Regions from separate parts of the Vagococcus sp. 211 genome, predicted to be linked through region 2. Evidence: predicted binding sites of a transcription regulator. Region 2 holds the regulator's gene; the other holds the start of a gene.

Region 1 (10,684 bases), 710 kb from region 2:
TTTATGGAATTATCAAAAGAAGAAGCTAGTACCCGAGAAACTGTTGCGGTGTACCGTAGATATAAAGAAGTCTTAGAAGGTATTAAAGAAACCGAAGAATTACTAGGTGAAAAATTAGACGATGAGATGCAAGAATTAGCCAAAGAAGAATTATCTGAATTAAAAAATGAAAAAGAAGAATTAGAAGAACAAATCAAGATTCTTTTATTACCAAAAGATCCAAATGATGATAAAAACATTATTATGGAGATTCGTGGTGCTGCTGGTGGGGATGAAGCGGCATTATTTGCAGGAAGCCTCTTTGAAATGTATCAAAGTTATGCTACGTCTCAAGGTTGGAAGTTTGAAGTAATGGAAGCCAATATCACTGATATCGGTGGTTACAAAGAAGTAACTATCATGATTACAGGAGATAGTGTGTTCTCTAAACTTAAATACGAGAGTGGGGCTCACCGTGTTCAACGTGTGCCATCGACTGAATCACAAGGTCGTGTTCATACATCAACTGCTACAGTAGTCGTATTACCAGAAGCGGAAGAGGTTGAATTAGAGTTAAATGACAATGATATCCGTGTGGACATTTATCATGCCAGTGGAGCTGGTGGACAACATGTTAATAAGACAGCTTCTGCGGTTCGTTTGACCCATATACCAACAGGCGTTGTTGTTGCGATGCAAGATCAGCGTTCACAACTTCAAAACCGTGAAAAAGCGATGAAGATTCTTCGTGCCCGTGTGTATGATCAATTACAAACAGCTAACCAAAGCGAATACGATGCTAACCGTAAATCCGCAGTAGGAACAGGAGATCGTTCTGAACGAATTAGAACGTACAACTTCCCTCAAAACCGCGTAACGGATCACCGTATTGGTTTGACTATCCAAAAATTAGACCAAATTTTGTCAGGAAAATTAGATGAAATTGTGGATGCGTTGATTATTTATGATCAAACCGCTGAATTGGAAAAATTAAATGGATAATTTAAATACCTATTTTGAAGTCCTTAACTGGGCTTCTTCTTTTTTAGAGAAGGCAGGAAAAGAAGCTAGTATTGCGGAATATTTATTGATGGAGAGACAACAGTTTAGTCGAACAGACCTATTGCTTCATTTAAGAAAGCCGATTCCTAGTGAGGTTAAGCAGCAATTACAAGCAGATTTAGAGTTAATATTGGCAGATATACCACCTCAATATATTATTGGTTTTTGTGATTTTTATGAGCACCGTTTTAAAGTGAGCACCGCTACTTTAATCCCTAGACCTGAAACAGAAGAGTTGGTGGCACTCTGTCTATCTGATAATCTAGAGGTAAGGGAATCGTTAAAGGTCATAGATGTTGGCACAGGAACCGGGGCAATAGGCTTGTCATTAAAGAGTGCGAGACCGAATTGGGAGGTCATCATCACAGATATTTCTCATGAGGCACTGCTTATTGCAAAGGAGAATGCTGAACAGTTACAAGCTAGAGTGAGAGTGGAACAAGGTAGCACCCTAGAACCTTTAATAGAGAAGAAGGAGTGGGTGGATATCATTGTGTCTAATCCTCCCTACATTGATTTAGATGAATGGGATGTTATGGATGACTCTGTTCGCAAACATGAGCCTAAAACAGCACTGTTTGCTGATAATAAGGGGTTAGCCATCTATGAAAAAATAGCACAAGAAGCCCCTCTTGTTTTAAAAGAGGATGGACGTATGTATTTAGAGATTGGGTACCGTCAAGGAACAGCCGTTCAAGCATTATTTCAAGAGGCATTCCCAAACAAACAAGTACATATTATAAAAGACCTTTCTGGTTTAGATAGAATAGTTAAAGTCAGCTAAGTTAAGGGAAGTGTAAATAAATGGAGACAAAGAGACTAACAACGACTGAAATAGACGAAGCAGCAAAATTACTTCAAGAGGGAGAGCTTGTCGCTTTTCCAACTGAAACAGTATACGGTTTAGGTGCCGATGCTAGGCAAAGTGAAGCGGTTGGCAAGGTTTACGCCGCTAAAGGACGCCCAAGCGATAACCCATTAATTATTCATGTGTCAGACCCAACACAAATTGAAGAATTTGTAACGGAGATTAGTGACACAGCACAACAATTAATGACTCGTTTTTGGCCAGGACCGTTGACGATTATTTTAACATTAAAAGAAGAAAGTGGTTTACCTAGTAATGTAACAGGTGGTTTAGGGACAGCGGCTTTTCGTATGCCAAACAATGCGGCTACTTTGGCTCTCATTAATGCATCTGGTACAGTACTTGTTGGACCCAGTGCGAACACATCAGGCAAACCAAGCCCAACAACAGCTGAGCATGTCTACCATGATTTACATGGCCGCATATCTGGTATATTAGATGATGGTGCGTGTGAAGTAGGCATTGAATCTACGGTGATTGACTTGTCTGATAAGGATAAAACGCCACTTATTTTACGACCAGGAGCTGTGACACAGGAGGAATTGGCTGATGAGATTGGGGAAGTATCTGTGGATCAACACATCTTATCTGAATCCGAAGCACCTAAGGCACCAGGCATGAAGTACAAACACTATTCTCCTGAAACGCCTGTTGAGATGGTGGATTATCATTTGAACAATTGGGAATTAGCCATCCAACATCCTGAGCGACAAAAAATTGGTATTTTAGCCAATGATAGTATCATAACAGCGTTTGGTGAGGGACTAAGTTGTTACTCGTTAACAAAAAATAATGTAGTAGAAGAAGCCATGACGCATCTCTTCTCAGGTTTGCGTTATCTTGATACGTTAGACTTGGATGTCATTCTTGTACAAACCTTTCCAGAAGAAGACAGAGGGATAGCTTATATGAACCGCTTAAAAAAAGCAGCCAATCAAACCTATGTGGACGTCGATTTTAAATAAACTATGGTACAATGAATAAAAAGAAGAATATGAGGTGTTTTTTTATATGGGATATAAACAAGAAGATGCAGTATTATGGGATGCGATTGAGAATGAAAAGAAACGTCAAGAAAATAATATTGAATTAATTGCCTCAGAGAATTTTGTTTCAGAAGCAGTAATGGCAGCACAAGGCAGTGTGTTAACCAATAAATACGCAGAAGGTTACCCAGGTCGTCGTTACTACGGTGGGTGTGAATTTGTGGATGTGGTAGAAAATTTAGCGATTGATCGTGCGAAGGATTTATTTGGTGCAGGATTTGCTAACGTACAGGCCCATTCTGGTTCACAAGCTAATACTGCGGCTTATTTGGCTTTAGTAGAACCTGGTGACACAATTATGGGGATGGATTTATCAGCTGGTGGCCATTTAACACATGGTTCTCCTGTTAACTTTAGTGGCAAGACCTATCATTTTGTATCGTATGGTGTGGACCCTATTACAGAAGTGATTGATTATGACGTGGTTAAAATTTTAGCTCGTAAGCATCAACCCCAACTAATTGTTGCTGGAGCGAGTGCTTACTCTCGTGAGATTGATTTTGCTAAATTTAAAGAGATTGCTGATAGTGTTGGCGCAAAATTAATGGTAGATATGGCTCATATTGCGGGACTCGTAGCGACGGGATTACACCCAAGCCCAATGCCTTACGCTGATATTGTAACTTCTACAACGCATAAAACATTAAGAGGACCTCGTGGTGGATTGATTTTAACGAATGATGCTACCTTAGCTAAAAAAGTAAATAGCAACATTTTCCCAGGTATTCAAGGTGGCCCATTAGAGCACGTTATCGCGGCAAAAGCGGCAGCGTTTAGAGAAGCTTTATTACCAGAATTCAAAGAGTATTCTGAACAAGTGATAAAAAATGCGAAAGCTATGGCTCGTGTTATCAATCAAACACCAGGTATTCGGTTAATTAGTGGTGATACTGATAACCATTTATTATTGATAGATGTAAGTGATCTAGGTGTTACAGGTAAACAAGCAGAAGCTATTCTTGATACTGTTAATATTACAGTGAACAAGAATTCGATTCCGTTTGAAAGTTTAAGTCCATTTGAAACAAGTGGTATTCGTATTGGTACACCAGCGATTACAAGTCGTGGTTTCAAAGAAGAAGACTCTGTCAAAGTAGCTGAGTTGATTATTAATTCTATTATAAATCGTGACAATGATGAACAATTAGAAGCAATAAGAGGCGAAGTAGCGACATTAATAGAAAAACATCCTCTTTATAAATAATAATTTAGGCGATTGACTAGTCAATCGTCTCTTTTTCCGTTACAATAGATTGGAAATAAAATTAATAAAGGAGAATCACGATATGGGAAAATTTCAAGTAATTGATCATCCATTGATCCAACACAAGCTTACTATTATCCGCGACAAAAATTGTGGAACAAAAGTATTCCGTGAAGTTGTTGATGAGATCGCAATGTTAATGGCGTATGAGGTATCAAGAGATATGCCGTTGGAGGACGTTGAAATAGAAACACCAATGGGTAAATCTATTCAAAAATCACTTACTGGTAAAAAAGTAGCGATTGTTCCAATTTTAAGAGCAGGAATTGGTATGGTTGACGGAATGTTAGAATTAATTCCAGCTGCAAAAGTAGGACATGTCGGTTTATATCGTGATGAAACCACGTTAGAACCTGTGGAGTATTTCGTTAAGTTACCAGCGGATATCGCTGAACGTCAATTGTTAGTGGTTGACCCAATGTTAGCAACGGGTGGATCGGCTATTATGGCTATCGACTTATTGAAAAAACGTGGCGCAACAAACATTAAATTTGTTTGTTTAGTTGCTGCACCTGAAGGAATTAAAGCTTTACAGGACGCTCATCCAGACATTGATATCTACACAGCAGGTCTAGATGAAAAATTAAATGAAGAAGGATACATCGTACCAGGTCTTGGAGATGCTGGAGATCGTTTATTCGGAACAAAATAATTTTAAAGTATCTTAGTAGGTTCGCTTACTAAGAGCTTTTTTTATTGTCTCAAAGATTAGTCTTTGAGAGAGAAAGTTTGTTATACTAGTTAGGAAAGTGAGTGAACGGTATGATAGGATTCAAAACATTACTAAACCATCAATTTACAACAATTTCCAATTTATTATTGGACTATTACCATAAAATAGACATGAATGAGAGAGAAATTTTATTTTATTTTCAATTATTGAAATACGAGCAACGAGGCATTGATTTCCCTAATATGGAAGATATTTCAAAAGAAATGGGTTTACCTTTAGATGTCTTGTATGGTTTGCTTGAGCAATTAATAAAAAAAGGCTGTATCCAGATTGAAACCATCAAGAATGGAAAAGGTCAGACAGAAGATCGCTATGACTTAACTCCTGTGTACGATAAAATTAATTGGTGCATTGAAAGTGAAGAGAAGCAAGAGGTAGTAAAAAAAGAAGTGAATCAAATTGGTGAATTGTATCAACGTTTTGAGAGAGAATTTGGTAGACCGTTGTCACCTATGGAAATAGAAAATATTCAACTTTGGGTTAGTCAAGATAACTACGCTGTTGACATCATTGAGTTAGCTTTAAGAGAAGCGGTATTAAATCAAGCTTATAGTTTTAAATACATTGATCGTATCTTACTTAGTTGGGAGCGTAAAAATTTACGTTCTAAAGCCGCGATTCAAGCGAGTCAGAAGAAACGGGCAGAAGAAGTAGGTCGACAAGTAACACAAGAGAATGAAGAAGAAGAGTTACCACATATTCCTCTATACAATTGGTTAGAGAACGATCATTAAAGAAAGGTAGAATGTGATGCTGTCAAAAAAAAGAACAATAGAAGCCATTGACCGAATGAAAGAGATGTATCCAGATGCCCAGGGAGAGCTGGATCACGAGACACCTTTTCAGTATCTTATAGCGGTTATGTTAAGTGCTCAAGCAACAGATGTTTCAGTAAATAAGGCAACCCCTCGATTATTCGAAGCTTATCCAACGGCCGAGTTACTAGCGAAAGCGCCTCTAGAAGATGTATCAGACCGGATTAGAACGATTGGTTTATATAAGACCAAAGCAAAGAATATTATTAAAACCTCTCAGATTTTGGCGACACATAATAATGGACAAGTACCAGAAACGATTAAGGATTTGGTAAAATTACCTGGGGTTGGTATTAAGACAGCCAATGTCGTAGCAGGGGATATGTTTGGTGTGCCGGCCATTGCTGTGGACACGCACGTGGAAAGAGTCTCAAAACGATTACGTATTTGTAAACAGTCTGCTTCAGTTGGGGAAGTAGAAGACATGCTAATGAAAAAAATTCCTGAAGAAAGATGGGTAGACACTCACCACACGATGATTTTATTCGGTAGGTATCATTGTGTCGCAAGAAGTCCTAAATGTGAAGGGTGCCCCTTACTTGACTTATGCCAGGAAGGACAAAAAATAATGAAAAAGAAAGAGCTGGAAGCTTAATTCCAACTCTTTCTTTTTATTTTTCGATTAAAGCGATTAGCGCGTCATCGGTAATTTTTTGATCGAACACAGTATCGTTAATAATCATGGTTGGGATGAAGAACACATTAGATTCTTTTGTTTCCTCAACAATGGCTTGTAATACTTTAGTATCTGTTTGTAATGTTAGACCTAATTCTTCTTGAGCAAACCGAGCAATGTCTTCATCAGAAGCCATATTTCCCCAGATATCCTGAGTCTCGAAAATCGCAGAAATCGCGTCAATCGCAGTGTCGTCATTGGGAACATGATGATGCATAATATTCCCTTTAGCGAGTGCTGGACTTTCTTTATCAAATAATTTAATGGTGTGTTTGATTCGACCAGAAGTGACATAGTCATTCAGTAAACCATGACGTTCATCCCACCATTGTTTACAGAAAGGGCAACGTAGATTAGTGAATTCAACGACCGTAATAGGTGCGTCTTCGTTTCCTAGGGTAATGCCTAAATCTGTCTTAATTTTACTTGTATCGATAGCTTCCATAAAGTAACCCTCTTTATTTTAGATTTGAACTGTTTGTCATAACTTCATCAATTAAGCCATATTCTTTAGCTTGTTCAGCTGACATAAAGTTATCTCTATCTGTATCTTTTTCGATAACTTCAATAGGTTGACCTGTATTTTCAGATAAAATACGGTTTAAGCGTTCACGGGTATTTAAGATGTGACGTGCAGCAATCTCAATTTCAGTTGCTTGACCTTGAGCGCCTCCTAGAGGTTGGTGGATCATGATTTCTGCATTAGGTAAAGCAAAACGTTTCCCTTTTGCTCCAGCCGTTAATAAGAAACTTCCCATAGAAGCTGCCATACCTAAAACGATGGTTTGAACGTCTGCTTTGACGAAGTTCATTGTGTCGTAAATAGCCAAACCAGCTGAAACACTACCTCCTGGTGAGTTGATATATAAGAAAATATCTTTCTCAGGGTCCTGTGCATCTAAGAATAGTAATTGTGCAATCACTGCATTGGATACATTATCGTCAATGGGACCACTTAGCATAATAATGCGGTCTTTCAAAAGTCTAGAATAGATATCGTAAGCACGTTCTCCACGAGACGATTGCTCGATAACTGTAGGTATTAAATTCATATAAAGTTCCTCCTAAATTAATCATTCGCATCCTTATTTTAACATACTTCAAAAGGGTGACCTAGATAAAAGTTTAATACAAAGGTCAATAAAGGTCAAAGGATTCATCTTTCTACATATATTATGATTAAAAATAAAGGAAATTAATTGTATAATAAGTCGTATTTTTATATAGTATAATAAATAGAACAAGGGACATCTCTAGGTCTTAGGTCTGATGTGAGGTCAAATATGATAGACTATACTTGTCATATAAAAGATTTAATTGTCATTGTTTTGTAACAATAAGGAGGTCATAGGAATGAACAAAGGAAATAAAACAGGATTAATTATTGGTGGGATTGTGGTACTAATTATTGGCTGGGGTATTATGTCTTACAATAGTTTGGTATCACGTGAAGCAGAAGTAGACAGTCAGTGGGCTAATGTTGAATCTAAGTTACAACGACGTTATGATTTAGTCCCTAATTTAGTGAACTCTGTTAAAGGTAGTATGAAACAAGAACAAGAAGTATTTGGTAACATTGCAGATGCTCGAGCTAAAATGTCAGGTGCTAAATCAGTAAAAGAAGTGTCTGAAGCAAGTGGTGAAATGGAATCAGCCTTGTCTCGGTTATTGGTAGTCATGGAAAATTATCCAGAACTTAAATCAAACGAGAATGTTAATACATTGATGACACAACTGGAAGGAACAGAAAATCGTATTTCTGTTGAGCGTGATCGCTACAACAAATCGGTTAAAAGCTACAATGTTTCGATTAAACGATTCCCGAAATCAATCATCGCTAACATGTCAGGATTTGACCAAAAAGAGTACTTTGAAGCAGAAAAAGGTGCTGAAAAAGCTCCCACTGTTGATTTTGATGAGTAAAAAGTGAGTCTCTTTATATAAGGAGGTGGATGTATGCGTCACATAGAACGTGTTAAAAAAAGCATGATGAGTGGTCTTTTAATCGTCCTCTTTTTCTTTGGCTGGATGACAGGTGTTTCTGCAGATAGTATTTTTGTGGAAGATAAAGCAGGTATTTTAACAACAGAAGATAAACGTTATATAGAAGAAATAAATGAAGTGAGATTTAAAGAGTTATCAGGAAGTCCACAATTGGTCGTTGTCACATTACCAAGTCTAGATGGGGATTCGATTGAAAATTATGCAGAACAGAAATTCAAAGCCTTAGGTATCGGTGATCAAAAGCTAGACAATGGTTTTCTTTTTGTCATCTCAATTGAGGATAGAGCGTATCGTTTGGAAACAGGGTATGGGGTAGAAGATGTTATCACAGATGGTATGAAAAATGATGTGGTGACGGAGGATATCACAGAATTACTACAAGATGAAAACTATGAAGCGGCAACAATGGCAATTACGAAAAACATTGAGTCCTTAGTATTGGCAAGATATGGTGATTACGAAGCGTCTAAAGAAGCGATTATTGCTAAACAAGAGAGAGAAGATAAAATAGGTCACATGATTCTAATGGTTATCTTTGGTATATTAGCATTGGTTTTATTAGCGGTAATATGGTATTTCTTAAAACTTAATCGTTTAAAACGTCACATTCATCGAGATTACATTGATTCTAAAGTAAGAGCATTTGTCTATGATGAAGGAAACATTGGTTTAGTCAGTCATTCACCTGTGTTAGAGGAGGTAGCATTAGGGGCATTTTTAGCGAAACGCTTAATGTTTTTACCTAGTAAAAAATCCCTCTTGAATGATAAGGAAAGAATGACGGATTGGATTGAGTCTTATTTATTGAAAGACAGTGTGATTCAGTACTGGCAACATTCTAAAAAGTTGAATCCGTATTCTCTAGATATTTACTTGGATACTAAATACCGTAAGGAACTTCTAGAAACGCAGCAACAATGGCGCGATGTTCCTCGATATCCTTTAATGTCTAATCCTTATTTAACCAAGGATAAAATGGCAGATATCGGTTATTATTTGTCAGGTATTACTGAAGACCACAGACAAGCTTTGGCTGTAACAGAAAAGAATAAAGCAGTGATGTCAGAATTATGTAATGCTTATCTTGTTAAGAGAGGAGTTTCCTTTAGAAGCAACATCGACCATAATTTAGTGGTTGCTCTAATGGGATATTACTTCTTTAAAGGCAAAGACTTATCAAGAACAGATGTGTTAAATAATCTATTATTAGATGATCAAAACATGAACAGTGCGTATCGTTTTGCTGAAAAACAACGCCGTCAAATTGACCGCAATAAACGCCAACAAGCGTTGAATGATTTAACGAATATGACATTAGGTAGTTATTATATGCAAACACTCATTTGGTCTAGTTACCGTAGCAATCAAAGCGGCGGTGGCGGAGGCTTTGGAGGAGGATCAAGCTTTGGAGGAGGCTCATCTGGTGGTGGTGGGTTCTCTGGAGGTTGGTAAGAAAGAGTAAGGAGCTAACGCTTCTTGCTTTTTTTTATGCAAAGAAAGACATGGCACAACTTTGTGACAAACTCGACTCTGACTAATCTTGTAAGCGAAACCAATAGGAGATATGCTTAAGATACAATAAAAATTAAGGAGTGATTTTAATGGGGACAACATCACAAGGTTCTAAAGCGAAGGTCCAAAAATTTGGTAGTTTCCTAAGTGGAATGGTAATGCCAAATATTGCTGCATTTATTGCATGGGGGCTATTAACGGCATTATTTATTGAGACGGGTTGGTTGCCAAATGAACAGTTAGCAGAGATTGTAGGACCAATGATTACCTACTTATTACCAATCTTGATAGCCATTTCCGGTGGTAAACAAGTCTATGGTGATCGTGGAGGCGTTATTGCTGCAATAGCAACCATTGGTGTTATTGTAGGTTCTGATGTTACGATGTTTATAGGAGCAATGGCAATGGGGCCATTTGCAGCATGGGTATTGAAAAAATTCGATAGTCTATTTCAAGACAAAGTTAAATCAGGTTTTGAAATGTTATACAACAATTTTTCAAGTGGAATTATTGGCTTCTTATTAGGTATCTTAGGCTTCTTTATCGTCGGACCTTTTGTTAGTATGTTTACAGATTTAATGGGAAATGGGGTTCAATGGATTTTAGATAATGGTTTATTACCGTTCTCAAATATCTTGATTGAACCTGCCAAAATTTTATTCTTAAATAATGCTATTAATCATGGAATCTTGACACCATTAGGAACCGAGCAAGCCATTGAAGGT
Region 2 (10,684 bases):
CAACAACAGAACCCATATCTAACATCATTAATCGTTTAGATAGCATATCCTTAGGAACAGAGCCTTCTACAATTTTTTGCGCCAGTCCTTCAGCAATAGCTGTCTTACCAACACCAGGCTCACCAACTAAAACAGGATTATTTTTTGTCCGTCTACTTAAAACTTGAATTAATCGTTGAACTTCTTTCTCACGTCCCACTAAAGGGTCTAATTTCCCTGCTTTTGCAGAAGCTGTTAAGTCTCTTGCTAAAGAATCAAGTGTGGGCGTAGGGCCAACAGGTTGGTTCCCTTTACTCATTCCTTTACCTGGTTTAGCTTTGGTATCAACACCTACTTTTTTCAAGGTCATTTTGCGTAAAGTATTTAAATCCACATCTAAATTAATTAAAATTCTCGCAGCAAGAGTATCTATATCTCTCGTTAATACAATTAAAATGTGTTCCGTTCCAATACTCGGAGCACCCAATCTTTTCGCTTCTTCACCAGCAAATGCTAAAATCTGTTTTACTCTTGGTGAATAATCTAATTCCACATTTAGTAAGCTTCTTCTATTACGTGGACCGTACTGAGCAATCTGTTCAACCTCTTCAAATACGTGTTTTTCTGAAACTCCAAGTTCTAATAACACTTTGCCAGCAATTCCTTGACTTTCCTTTACTAATCCTAACAATAAATGCTCTGTTCCCACTAGATCTTGTTTAAAATATTTTGCTCCATCTTGGGCGAATCCTAAGACGTTCAAAGCCTTTTTCGTAAATACATGATTCATCTATTATTCCTCCTACTCATAAGCTAATCGATTTAATAAATCAAACATTAATTCTGCTCTCAACTGATGACTGTTTTCTGTTAATAATAATGATTTACTTGTCAACATCGAACTTATCAATTCTTTTTCTTTTTGTGTTAATAAATTTTCTTGCATCAACTGATCTAAAATGGCAATAGCCTCGCCTTCTGTAAGATTAGAATCTATTCTATCACCTATTTGGTAAAGATAGTCACTATGCTGTAATAAATCAATTTTTACAATTCTGATATAGCCTCCACCGCCACGTTTACTTTCAACTTTATAACCTTTAGGTAAGGTAAATCGTGTATTAATAACATAATTAATTTGGGAAGGAACACAATCAAATAAGTCAGCCATCTCAGAGCGTCTTATTTCAATTTGCTCATGAACCTCTAATATCTCTTTCAAATATTTTTCAATACTATCCGACATATTTCTATTACTCATTTGAACACCACCTTCATTGACTAACTCTGACCTTTATTATACAAAAAAAATCACTATTTATACAGTGATTCGTTTATAAGCTTTATTTTTAAACAAAAATAAAAAGGTAAGGAGAATTCCTTACCTTTTTGTACGTTATACATAGCATGGCGTCGTCCTACTCTCACAAAGGGAAACCCTTCACTACCCTCGGCGCTAAGAAGCTTAACTTCTGTGTTCGACATGGTTACAGGTGTGTCCTTCTTGCCATCGACACCACACTTATTTTATAACTGAGTGATTATTCACTCAAAACTGGATTTGAAGTTATCTTTCAACATAATTGTCCACCGCTTAAATCTTGGTTAAGTCCTCGACCGATTAGTACTAGTCCGCTCCGTACATCACTGCACTTCCACTTCTAGCCTATCTACCTGATCATCTCTCAGGGGTCTTACTTTCTTAAAGAAATGGGAAATCTCATCTTGAGGGGGGCTTCACGCTTAGATGCTTTCAGCGTTTATCCCTTCCACACATAGCTACCCAGCAATGCCCTTGGCAGAACAACTGGTACACCAGAGGTGTGTCCATCCCGGTCCTCTCGTACTAAGGACAGCTCCTCTCAAATTTCCAACGCCCGCGACGGATAGGGACCGAACTGTCTCACGACGTTCTGAACCCAGCTCGCGTGCCGCTTTAATGGGCGAACAGCCCAACCCTTGGGACCGACTACAGCCCCAGGATGCGACGAGCCGACATCGAGGTGCCAAACCTCCCCGTCGATGTGAACTCTTGGGGGAGATAAGCCTGTTATCCCCAGGGTAGCTTTTATCCGTTGAGCGATGGCCCTTCCATGCGGAACCACCGGATCACTAAGCCCGACTTTCGTCCCTGCTCGAGTTGTAGCTCTCGCAGTCAAGCTCCCTTCTGCCTTTGCACTCTACGAATGATTTCCAACCATTCTGAGGGAACCTTTGGGCGCCTCCGTTACTCTTTAGGAGGCGACCGCCCCAGTCAAACTGTCCATCTGACACTGTCTCCCGCCACGATAAGTGGCGCGGGTTAGAATGGTCATAACACAAGGGTAGTATCCCACCATTGCCTCCTTCGAAACTAGCGTTCCGAGCTCTACGGCTCCTACCTATCCTGTACATGTGTCACAAACATTCAATATCAAACTACAGTAAAGCTCCATGGGGTCTTTCCGTCCTGTCGCGGGTAACCTGCATCTTCACAGGTACTAAAATTTCACCGAGTCTCTCGTTGAGACAGTGCCCAAATCGTTACGCCTTTCGTGCGGGTCGGAACTTACCCGACAAGGAATTTCGCTACCTTAGGACCGTTATAGTTACGGCCGCCGTTTACTGGGGCTTCAATTCTGAGCTTCGCTATTGCTAACCCATCCTCTTAACCTTCCAGCACCGGGCAGGCGTCAGCCCCTATACGTCATCTTTCGATTTTGCAGAGACCTGTGTTTTTGATAAACAGTCGCTTGGGCCTATTCACTGCGGCTAAACTTGCGTTTAGCACCCCTTCTCCCGAAGTTACGGGGTCATTTTGCCGAGTTCCTTAACGAGAGTTCTCTCGCTCACCTTAGGATTCTCTCCTCGACTACCTGTGTCGGTTTGCGGTACGGGCCGTTTAATTCTAACTAGAAGATTTTCTTGGCAGTGTGATATCAGGACTTCGGTACTATATTTCCCTACTCATCACAACTTGTCCTTAAAAGTAAAAGCATTTGACTCTTACTAAGACTTGTTGCTTGAACGCACATATCCAACAGTGCGATCCTTTAACCTCCTGCGTCCCTCCATTGTTCAAACAAATCAAACGGGTACAGGAATCTCAACCTGTTGTCCATCGCCTACGCCTGTCGGCCTCAGCTTAGGTCCCGACTAACCCTGGGAGGACGAGCCTTCCCCAGGAAACCTTAGTCATTCGGTGGACAGGATTCTCACCTGTCTTTCGCTACTCATACCGGCATTCTCACTTCTAAGCGCTCCACCAGTCCTCACGATCTGGCTTCAACGCCCTTAGAACGCTCTCCTACCATAGAACCTAATGGTTCTATCCACAGCTTCGGTAATATGTTTAGCCCCGGTACATTTTCGGCGCAAGGGCACTCGACTAGTGAGCTATTACGCACTCTTTAAATGGTGGCTGCTTCTGAGCCAACATCCTAGTTGTTTGTGCACCCTCACATCCTTTTCCACTTAACATATATTTTGGGACCTTAGCTGGTGGTCTGGGCTGTTTCCCTTTCGACAATGGATCTTATCACTCACTGTCTGACTCCCGGATATAAATGAATGGCATTCGGAGTTTATCTGAATTCGGTAACCCTAGATGGGCCCCTAGTCCAAACAGTGCTCTACCTCCATCATTCTTAATTCCGAGGCTAGCCCTAAAGCTATTTCGGAGAGAACCAGCTATCTCCAAGTTCGTTTGGAATTTCTCCGCTACCCACACCTCATCCCCGCACTTTTCAACGTACGTGGGTTCGGTCCTCCAGTGTGTTTTACCACACCTTCAACCTGGACATGGGTAGGTCACATGGTTTCGGGTCTACGACTACATACTAATTCGCCCTATTCAGACTCGCTTTCGCTACGGCTCCGCTTCTTCAGCTTAACCTCGCATGCAATCGTAACTCGCCGGTTCATTCTGCAAAAGGCACGCCATCACCCATTAACGGGCTTTGACTTCTTGTAGGCACACGGTTTCAGGTTCTATTTCACTCCCCTTCCGGGGTGCTTTTCACCTTTCCCTCACGGTACTGGTTCACTATCGGTCACTAGAGAGTATTTAGCCTTGGGAGATGGTCCTCCCGGATTCCGACGGAATTTCTCGTGTTCCGCCGTACTCAGGATACTCATAGGTGTGTTGTCAATTTCGTCTACAGGGCTTTTACCCTCTTCGGCTGACCTTTCCAGGTCGATTCGACTATTCACAACAGCTACCACAGCTGAGTCCTACAACCCCAACAAGCAAGCTTGTTGGTTTGGGCTGTTTCCGTTTCGCTCGCCGCTACTAAGGAAATCGATTTTTCTTTCTCTTCCTGCAGGTACTTAGATGTTTCAGTTCTCTGCGTCTACCTCTAACAAGCTATGTATTCACTTGAAAGTAACATCCTATTAAAGATGCTGGGTTCCCCCATTCGGAAATCTCTGGATCATAGCTTACTTACAGCTCCCCAAAGCATATCGGTGTTAGTCCCGTCCTTCATCGGCTTCTAGTGCCAAGGCATCCACCGTGCGCCCTTATTCACTTAACCTTTTCTAACCTACGGTTAGATTGTATTACTAATTTTTATCAATAGTTAGATAGCGATATCTAATCTATCGACACATTTCACAGTAGTTTTTAAAAAACAACTGTTCAACGCGGTGTTCTCGGTTTATGTTGATGTCTAACTTCAACTATCCAGTTTTCAATGAACAAATCGTTTGAGAGTAGACCTCTCAAAACTGAACAAAGTAAGTAACGGCCAATGTGTTTCCGTAATATTCCTTAGAAAGGAGGTGATCCAGCCGCACCTTCCGATACGGCTACCTTGTTACGACTTCACCCCAATCATCTATCCCACCTTAGGCGGCTGGCTCCCGAAGGTTACCTCACCGACTTTGGGTGTTACAAACTCTCGTGGTGTGACGGGCGGTGTGTACAAGGCCCGGGAACGTATTCACCGTGGCATGCTGATCCACGATTACTAGCGATTCCGGCTTCATGTAGGCGAGTTGCAGCCTACAATCCGAACTGAGAACAGCTTTAAGAGATTAGCTAAACCTCGCGGTCTCGCAACTCATTGTACTGTCCATTGTAGCACGTGTGTAGCCCAGGTCATAAGGGGCATGATGATTTGACGTCATCCCCACCTTCCTCCGGTTTATCACCGGCAGTCTCGCTAGAGTGCCCAACTGAATGATGGCAACTAACAATAAGGGTTGCGCTCGTTGCGGGACTTAACCCAACATCTCACGACACGAGCTGACGACAACCATGCACCACCTGTCACTTTGTCCCCGAAGGGAAAGCTCTATCTCTAGAGTGGTCAAAGGATGTCAAGACCTGGTAAGGTTCTTCGCGTTGCTTCGAATTAAACCACATGCTCCACCGCTTGTGCGGGCCCCCGTCAATTCCTTTGAGTTTCAACCTTGCGGTCGTACTCCCCAGGCGGAGTGCTTAATGCGTTAACTGCAGCACTGAAGGGCGGAAACCCTCCAACACTTAGCACTCATCGTTTACGGCGTGGACTACCAGGGTATCTAATCCTGTTTGCTCCCCACGCTTTCGAGCCTCAGCGTCAGTTACAGACCAGAGAGTCGCCTTCGCCACTGGTGTTCCTCCATATATCTACGCATTTCACCGCTACACATGGAATTCCACTCTCCTCTTCTGCACTCAAGTCTCCCAGTTTCCAATGACCTTCCTCGGTTGAGCCGAGGGCTTTCACATCAGACTTAAAAGACCGCCTGCGCTCGCTTTACGCCCAATAAATCCGGACAACGCTTGCCACCTACGTATTACCGCGGCTGCTGGCACGTAGTTAGCCGTGGCTTTCTGGTTAGATACCGTCAAGGTGGGAACAGTTACTCTCCCACTTGTTCTTCTCTAACAACAGAGTTTTACGATCCGAAAACCTTCTTCACTCACGCGGCGTTGCTCGGTCAGACTTTCGTCCATTGCCGAAGATTCCCTACTGCTGCCTCCCGTAGGAGTCTGGGCCGTGTCTCAGTCCCAGTGTGGCCGATCACCCTCTCAGGTCGGCTATGCATCACGGTCTTGGTAGGCCATTACCCCACCAACTAACTAATGCAGCGCGGGCCCATCCATCAGTGACACCGAAGCGTCTTTTATCATCTTCTCATGCGAGAAAACGAATTATGCGGTATTAGCACCTGTTTCCAAGTGTTATCCCCCTCTGATGGGCAGGTTGCCCACGTGTTACTCACCCGTCCGCCACTCAACTATCTTCGGTGGAGCAAGCTCCGGTGAAAATAGTTGCGTTCGACTTGCATGTATTAGGCACGCCGCCAGCGTTCGTCCTGAGCCAGGATCAAACTCTCAATAAAAGTTATGATAACATCCGAAGATGTTTAGCTCATTTTAAAACTTGCTAGCGATATTTCTTCACTATAATAATTCTGGTTATTTTTACTTTCGTAAAAACACCTACACATTTGGTTCGTCTTACTTTGTTCAGTTTTCAAAGGTCTAAATCAAGTCGCCTTAGCAACTTTTATATTATATCAAGCTATCAACTTATTGTCAATAGAAAGATTGAATATTTTTTGAATATTTGAATATATATTCAAATCGGGAAGACAGGATTCGAACCTGCGACCCCTTGGTCCCAAACCAAGTGCTCTACCAAGCTGAGCTACTTCCCGTAAAAAAATCAAAAAAACGCGCCCAAGAGGAGTCGAACCCCTAACCTTCTGATCCGTAGTCAGACACTCTATCCAATTGAGCTATGGGCGCTATTATTTCTATGCCGAGGACCGGAATCGAACCGGTACGGAGATCACTCTCCGCAGGATTTTAAGTCCTGTGCGTCTGCCAGTTCCGCCACCCCGGCTGGAACTAAAAAAAGCGGAAGACGGGGTTCGAACCCGCGACCCCCACCTTGGCAAGGTGGTGTTCTACCACTGAACTACTTCCGCTTAAAGCGATGCCGGCTAAAGGAGTTGAACCCTCGACCCTCTGATTACAAATCAGATGCTCTACCAACTGAGCTAAGCCGGCGTAGTTTTATTCAATCACCTTTTGGTGATATTATAATGACCCGTACTGGGCTCGAACCAGTGACCCTCTGATTAAAAGTCAGATGCTCTACCAACTGAGCTAACGAGTCTAAATAAAGTGGAGGTTAACGGGATCGAACCGCTGACCCCCTGCTTGTAAGGCAGGTGCTCTCCCAGCTGAGCTAAACCTCCATTATATAAGTTATAAATAGCATGGCGTCGTCCTACTCTCACAAAGGGAAACCCTTCACTACCCTCGGCGCTAAGAAGCTTAACTTCTGTGTTCGACATGGTTACAGGTGTGTCCTTCTTGCCATCGACACCACACTTATTTTATAACTGAGTGATTATTCACTCAAAACTGGATTTGAAGTTATCTTTCAACATAATTGTCCACCGCTTAAATCTTGGTTAAGTCCTCGACCGATTAGTACTAGTCCGCTCCGTACATCACTGCACTTCCACTTCTAGCCTATCTACCTGATCATCTCTCAGGGGTCTTACTTTCTTAAAGAAATGGGAAATCTCATCTTGAGGGGGGCTTCACGCTTAGATGCTTTCAGCGTTTATCCCTTCCACACATAGCTACCCAGCAATGCCCTTGGCAGAACAACTGGTACACCAGAGGTGTGTCCATCCCGGTCCTCTCGTACTAAGGACAGCTCCTCTCAAATTTCCAACGCCCGCGACGGATAGGGACCGAACTGTCTCACGACGTTCTGAACCCAGCTCGCGTGCCGCTTTAATGGGCGAACAGCCCAACCCTTGGGACCGACTACAGCCCCAGGATGCGACGAGCCGACATCGAGGTGCCAAACCTCCCCGTCGATGTGAACTCTTGGGGGAGATAAGCCTGTTATCCCCAGGGTAGCTTTTATCCGTTGAGCGATGGCCCTTCCATGCGGAACCACCGGATCACTAAGCCCGACTTTCGTCCCTGCTCGAGTTGTAGCTCTCGCAGTCAAGCTCCCTTCTGCCTTTGCACTCTACGAATGATTTCCAACCATTCTGAGGGAACCTTTGGGCGCCTCCGTTACTCTTTAGGAGGCGACCGCCCCAGTCAAACTGTCCATCTGACACTGTCTCCCGCCACGATAAGTGGCGCGGGTTAGAATGGTCATAACACAAGGGTAGTATCCCACCATTGCCTCCTTCGAAACTAGCGTTCCGAGCTCTACGGCTCCTACCTATCCTGTACATGTGTCACAAACATTCAATATCAAACTACAGTAAAGCTCCATGGGGTCTTTCCGTCCTGTCGCGGGTAACCTGCATCTTCACAGGTACTAAAATTTCACCGAGTCTCTCGTTGAGACAGTGCCCAAATCGTTACGCCTTTCGTGCGGGTCGGAACTTACCCGACAAGGAATTTCGCTACCTTAGGACCGTTATAGTTACGGCCGCCGTTTACTGGGGCTTCAATTCTGAGCTTCGCTATTGCTAACCCATCCTCTTAACCTTCCAGCACCGGGCAGGCGTCAGCCCCTATACGTCATCTTTCGATTTTGCAGAGACCTGTGTTTTTGATAAACAGTCGCTTGGGCCTATTCACTGCGGCTAAACTTGCGTTTAGCACCCCTTCTCCCGAAGTTACGGGGTCATTTTGCCGAGTTCCTTAACGAGAGTTCTCTCGCTCACCTTAGGATTCTCTCCTCGACTACCTGTGTCGGTTTGCGGTACGGGCCGTTTAATTCTAACTAGAAGATTTTCTTGGCAGTGTGATATCAGGACTTCGGTACTATATTTCCCTACTCATCACAACTTGTCCTTAAAAGTAAAAGCATTTGACTCTTACTAAGACTTGTTGCTTGAACGCACATATCCAACAGTGCGATCCTTTAACCTCCTGCGTCCCTCCATTGTTCAAACAAATCAAACGGGTACAGGAATCTCAACCTGTTGTCCATCGCCTACGCCTGTCGGCCTCAGCTTAGGTCCCGACTAACCCTGGGAGGACGAGCCTTCCCCAGGAAACCTTAGTCATTCGGTGGACAGGATTCTCACCTGTCTTTCGCTACTCATACCGGCATTCTCACTTCTAAGCGCTCCACCAGTCCTCACGATCTGGCTTCAACGCCCTTAGAACGCTCTCCTACCATAGAACCTAATGGTTCTATCCACAGCTTCGGTAATATGTTTAGCCCCGGTACATTTTCGGCGCAAGGGCACTCGACTAGTGAGCTATTACGCACTCTTTAAATGGTGGCTGCTTCTGAGCCAACATCCTAGTTGTTTGTGCACCCTCACATCCTTTTCCACTTAACATATATTTTGGGACCTTAGCTGGTGGTCTGGGCTGTTTCCCTTTCGACAATGGATCTTATCACTCACTGTCTGACTCCCGGATATAAATGAATGGCATTCGGAGTTTATCTGAATTCGGTAACCCTAGATGGGCCCCTAGTCCAAACAGTGCTCTACCTCCATCATTCTTAATTCCGAGGCTAGCCCTAAAGCTATTTCGGAGAGAACCAGCTATCTCCAAGTTCGTTTGGAATTTCTCCGCTACCCACACCTCATCCCCGCACTTTTCAACGTACGTGGGTTCGGTCCTCCAGTGTGTTTTACCACACCTTCAACCTGGACATGGGTAGGTCACATGGTTTCGGGTCTACGACTACATACTAATTCGCCCTATTCAGACTCGCTTTCGCTACGGCTCCGCTTCTTCAGCTTAACCTCGCATGCAATCGTAACTCGCCGGTTCATTCTGCAAAAGGCACGCCATCACCCATTAACGGGCTTTGACTTCTTGTAGGCACACGGTTTCAGGTTCTATTTCACTCCCCTTCCGGGGTGCTTTTCACCTTTCCCTCACGGTACTGGTTCACTATCGGTCACTAGAGAGTATTTAGCCTTGGGAGATGGTCCTCCCGGATTCCGACGGAATTTCTCGTGTTCCGCCGTACTCAGGATACTCATAGGTGTGTTGTCAATTTCGTCTACAGGGCTTTTACCCTCTTCGGCTGACCTTTCCAGGTCGATTCGACTATTCACAACAGCTACCACAGCTGAGTCCTACAACCCCAACAAGCAAGCTTGTTGGTTTGGGCTGTTTCCGTTTCGCTCGCCGCTACTAAGGAAATCGATTTTTCTTTCTCTTCCTGCAGGTACTTAGATGTTTCAGTTCTCTGCGTCTACCTCTAACAAGCTATGTATTCACTTGAAAGTAACATCCTATTAAAGATGCTGGGTTCCCCCATTCGGAAATCTCTGGATCATAGCTTACTTACAGCTCCCCAAAGCATATCGGTGTTAGTCCCGTCCTTCATCGGCTTCTAGTGCCAAGGCATCCACCGTGCGCCCTTATTCACTTAACCTTTTCTAACCTACGGTTAGATTGTATTACTAATTTTTATCAATAGTTAGATAGCGATATCTAATCTATCGACACATTTCACAGTAGTTTTTAAAAAACAACTGTTCAACGCGGTGTTCTCGGTTTATGTTGATGTCTAACTTCAACTATCCAGTTTTCAATGAACAAATCGTTTGAGAGTAGACCTCTCAAAACTGAACAAAGTAAGTAACGGCCAATGTGTTTCCGTAATATTCCTTAGAAAGGAGGTGATCCAGCCGCACCTTCCGATACGGCTACCTTGTTACGACTTCACCCCAATCATCTATCCCACCTTAGGCGGCTGGCTCCCGAAGGTTACCTCACCGACTTTGGGTGTTACAAACTCTCGTGGTGTGACGGGCGGTGTGTACAAGGCCCGGG

The links. The regulator CtsR, encoded in region 2, represses protease genes until heat stress. The targets are predictions, from matches to a motif close to TTGGTCAAAAAAGGTCAAANA.
Region 1: clpP (ATP-dependent Clp endopeptidase proteolytic subunit ClpP) is a predicted target of CtsR. The motif match lies at 7,577-7,597, and genes of this name have one in related genera.

Annotation. Positions count from the first base shown of each region.
Region 1 covers NZ_CM150475.1:571,340-582,023, forward strand. The annotation lists gene prfA (peptide chain release factor 1) at 1-981, shown strand, start outside; gene prmC (peptide chain release factor N(5)-glutamine methyltransferase) at 974-1,825, shown strand; gene ACVWM0_RS02835 (L-threonylcarbamoyladenylate synthase) at 1,846-2,874, shown strand; gene glyA (serine hydroxymethyltransferase) at 2,921-4,159, shown strand; gene upp (uracil phosphoribosyltransferase) at 4,242-4,871, shown strand; gene ACVWM0_RS02850 (DnaD domain protein) at 4,982-5,686, shown strand; gene nth (endonuclease III) at 5,703-6,362, shown strand; gene ACVWM0_RS02860 (thioredoxin domain-containing protein) at 6,379-6,888, opposite strand; gene clpP (ATP-dependent Clp endopeptidase proteolytic subunit ClpP) at 6,902-7,495, opposite strand; gene ACVWM0_RS02870 (LemA family protein) at 7,797-8,366, shown strand; gene ACVWM0_RS02875 (TPM domain-containing protein) at 8,400-9,899, shown strand; gene ACVWM0_RS02880 (PTS mannitol transporter subunit IIBC) at 10,049-10,684, shown strand, end outside.
Region 2 covers NZ_CM150475.1:2,124,623-2,135,306, forward strand. The annotation lists gene ACVWM0_RS10125 (ATP-dependent Clp protease ATP-binding subunit) at 1-769, opposite strand, end outside; gene ACVWM0_RS10130 (CtsR family transcriptional regulator) at 782-1,240, opposite strand; rRNA gene rrf (5S ribosomal RNA) at 1,385-1,500, opposite strand; rRNA gene ACVWM0_RS10140 (23S ribosomal RNA) at 1,581-4,493, opposite strand; rRNA gene ACVWM0_RS10145 (16S ribosomal RNA) at 4,734-6,291, opposite strand; tRNA gene ACVWM0_RS10150 (tRNA-Pro) at 6,536-6,609, opposite strand; tRNA gene ACVWM0_RS10155 (tRNA-Arg) at 6,627-6,700, opposite strand; tRNA gene ACVWM0_RS10160 (tRNA-Leu) at 6,712-6,797, opposite strand; tRNA gene ACVWM0_RS10165 (tRNA-Gly) at 6,811-6,882, opposite strand; tRNA gene ACVWM0_RS10170 (tRNA-Thr) at 6,892-6,964, opposite strand; tRNA gene ACVWM0_RS10175 (tRNA-Lys) at 7,001-7,073, opposite strand; tRNA gene ACVWM0_RS10180 (tRNA-Val) at 7,083-7,155, opposite strand; rRNA gene rrf (5S ribosomal RNA) at 7,175-7,290, opposite strand; rRNA gene ACVWM0_RS10190 (23S ribosomal RNA) at 7,371-10,283, opposite strand; rRNA gene ACVWM0_RS10195 (16S ribosomal RNA) at 10,524-10,684, opposite strand, start outside.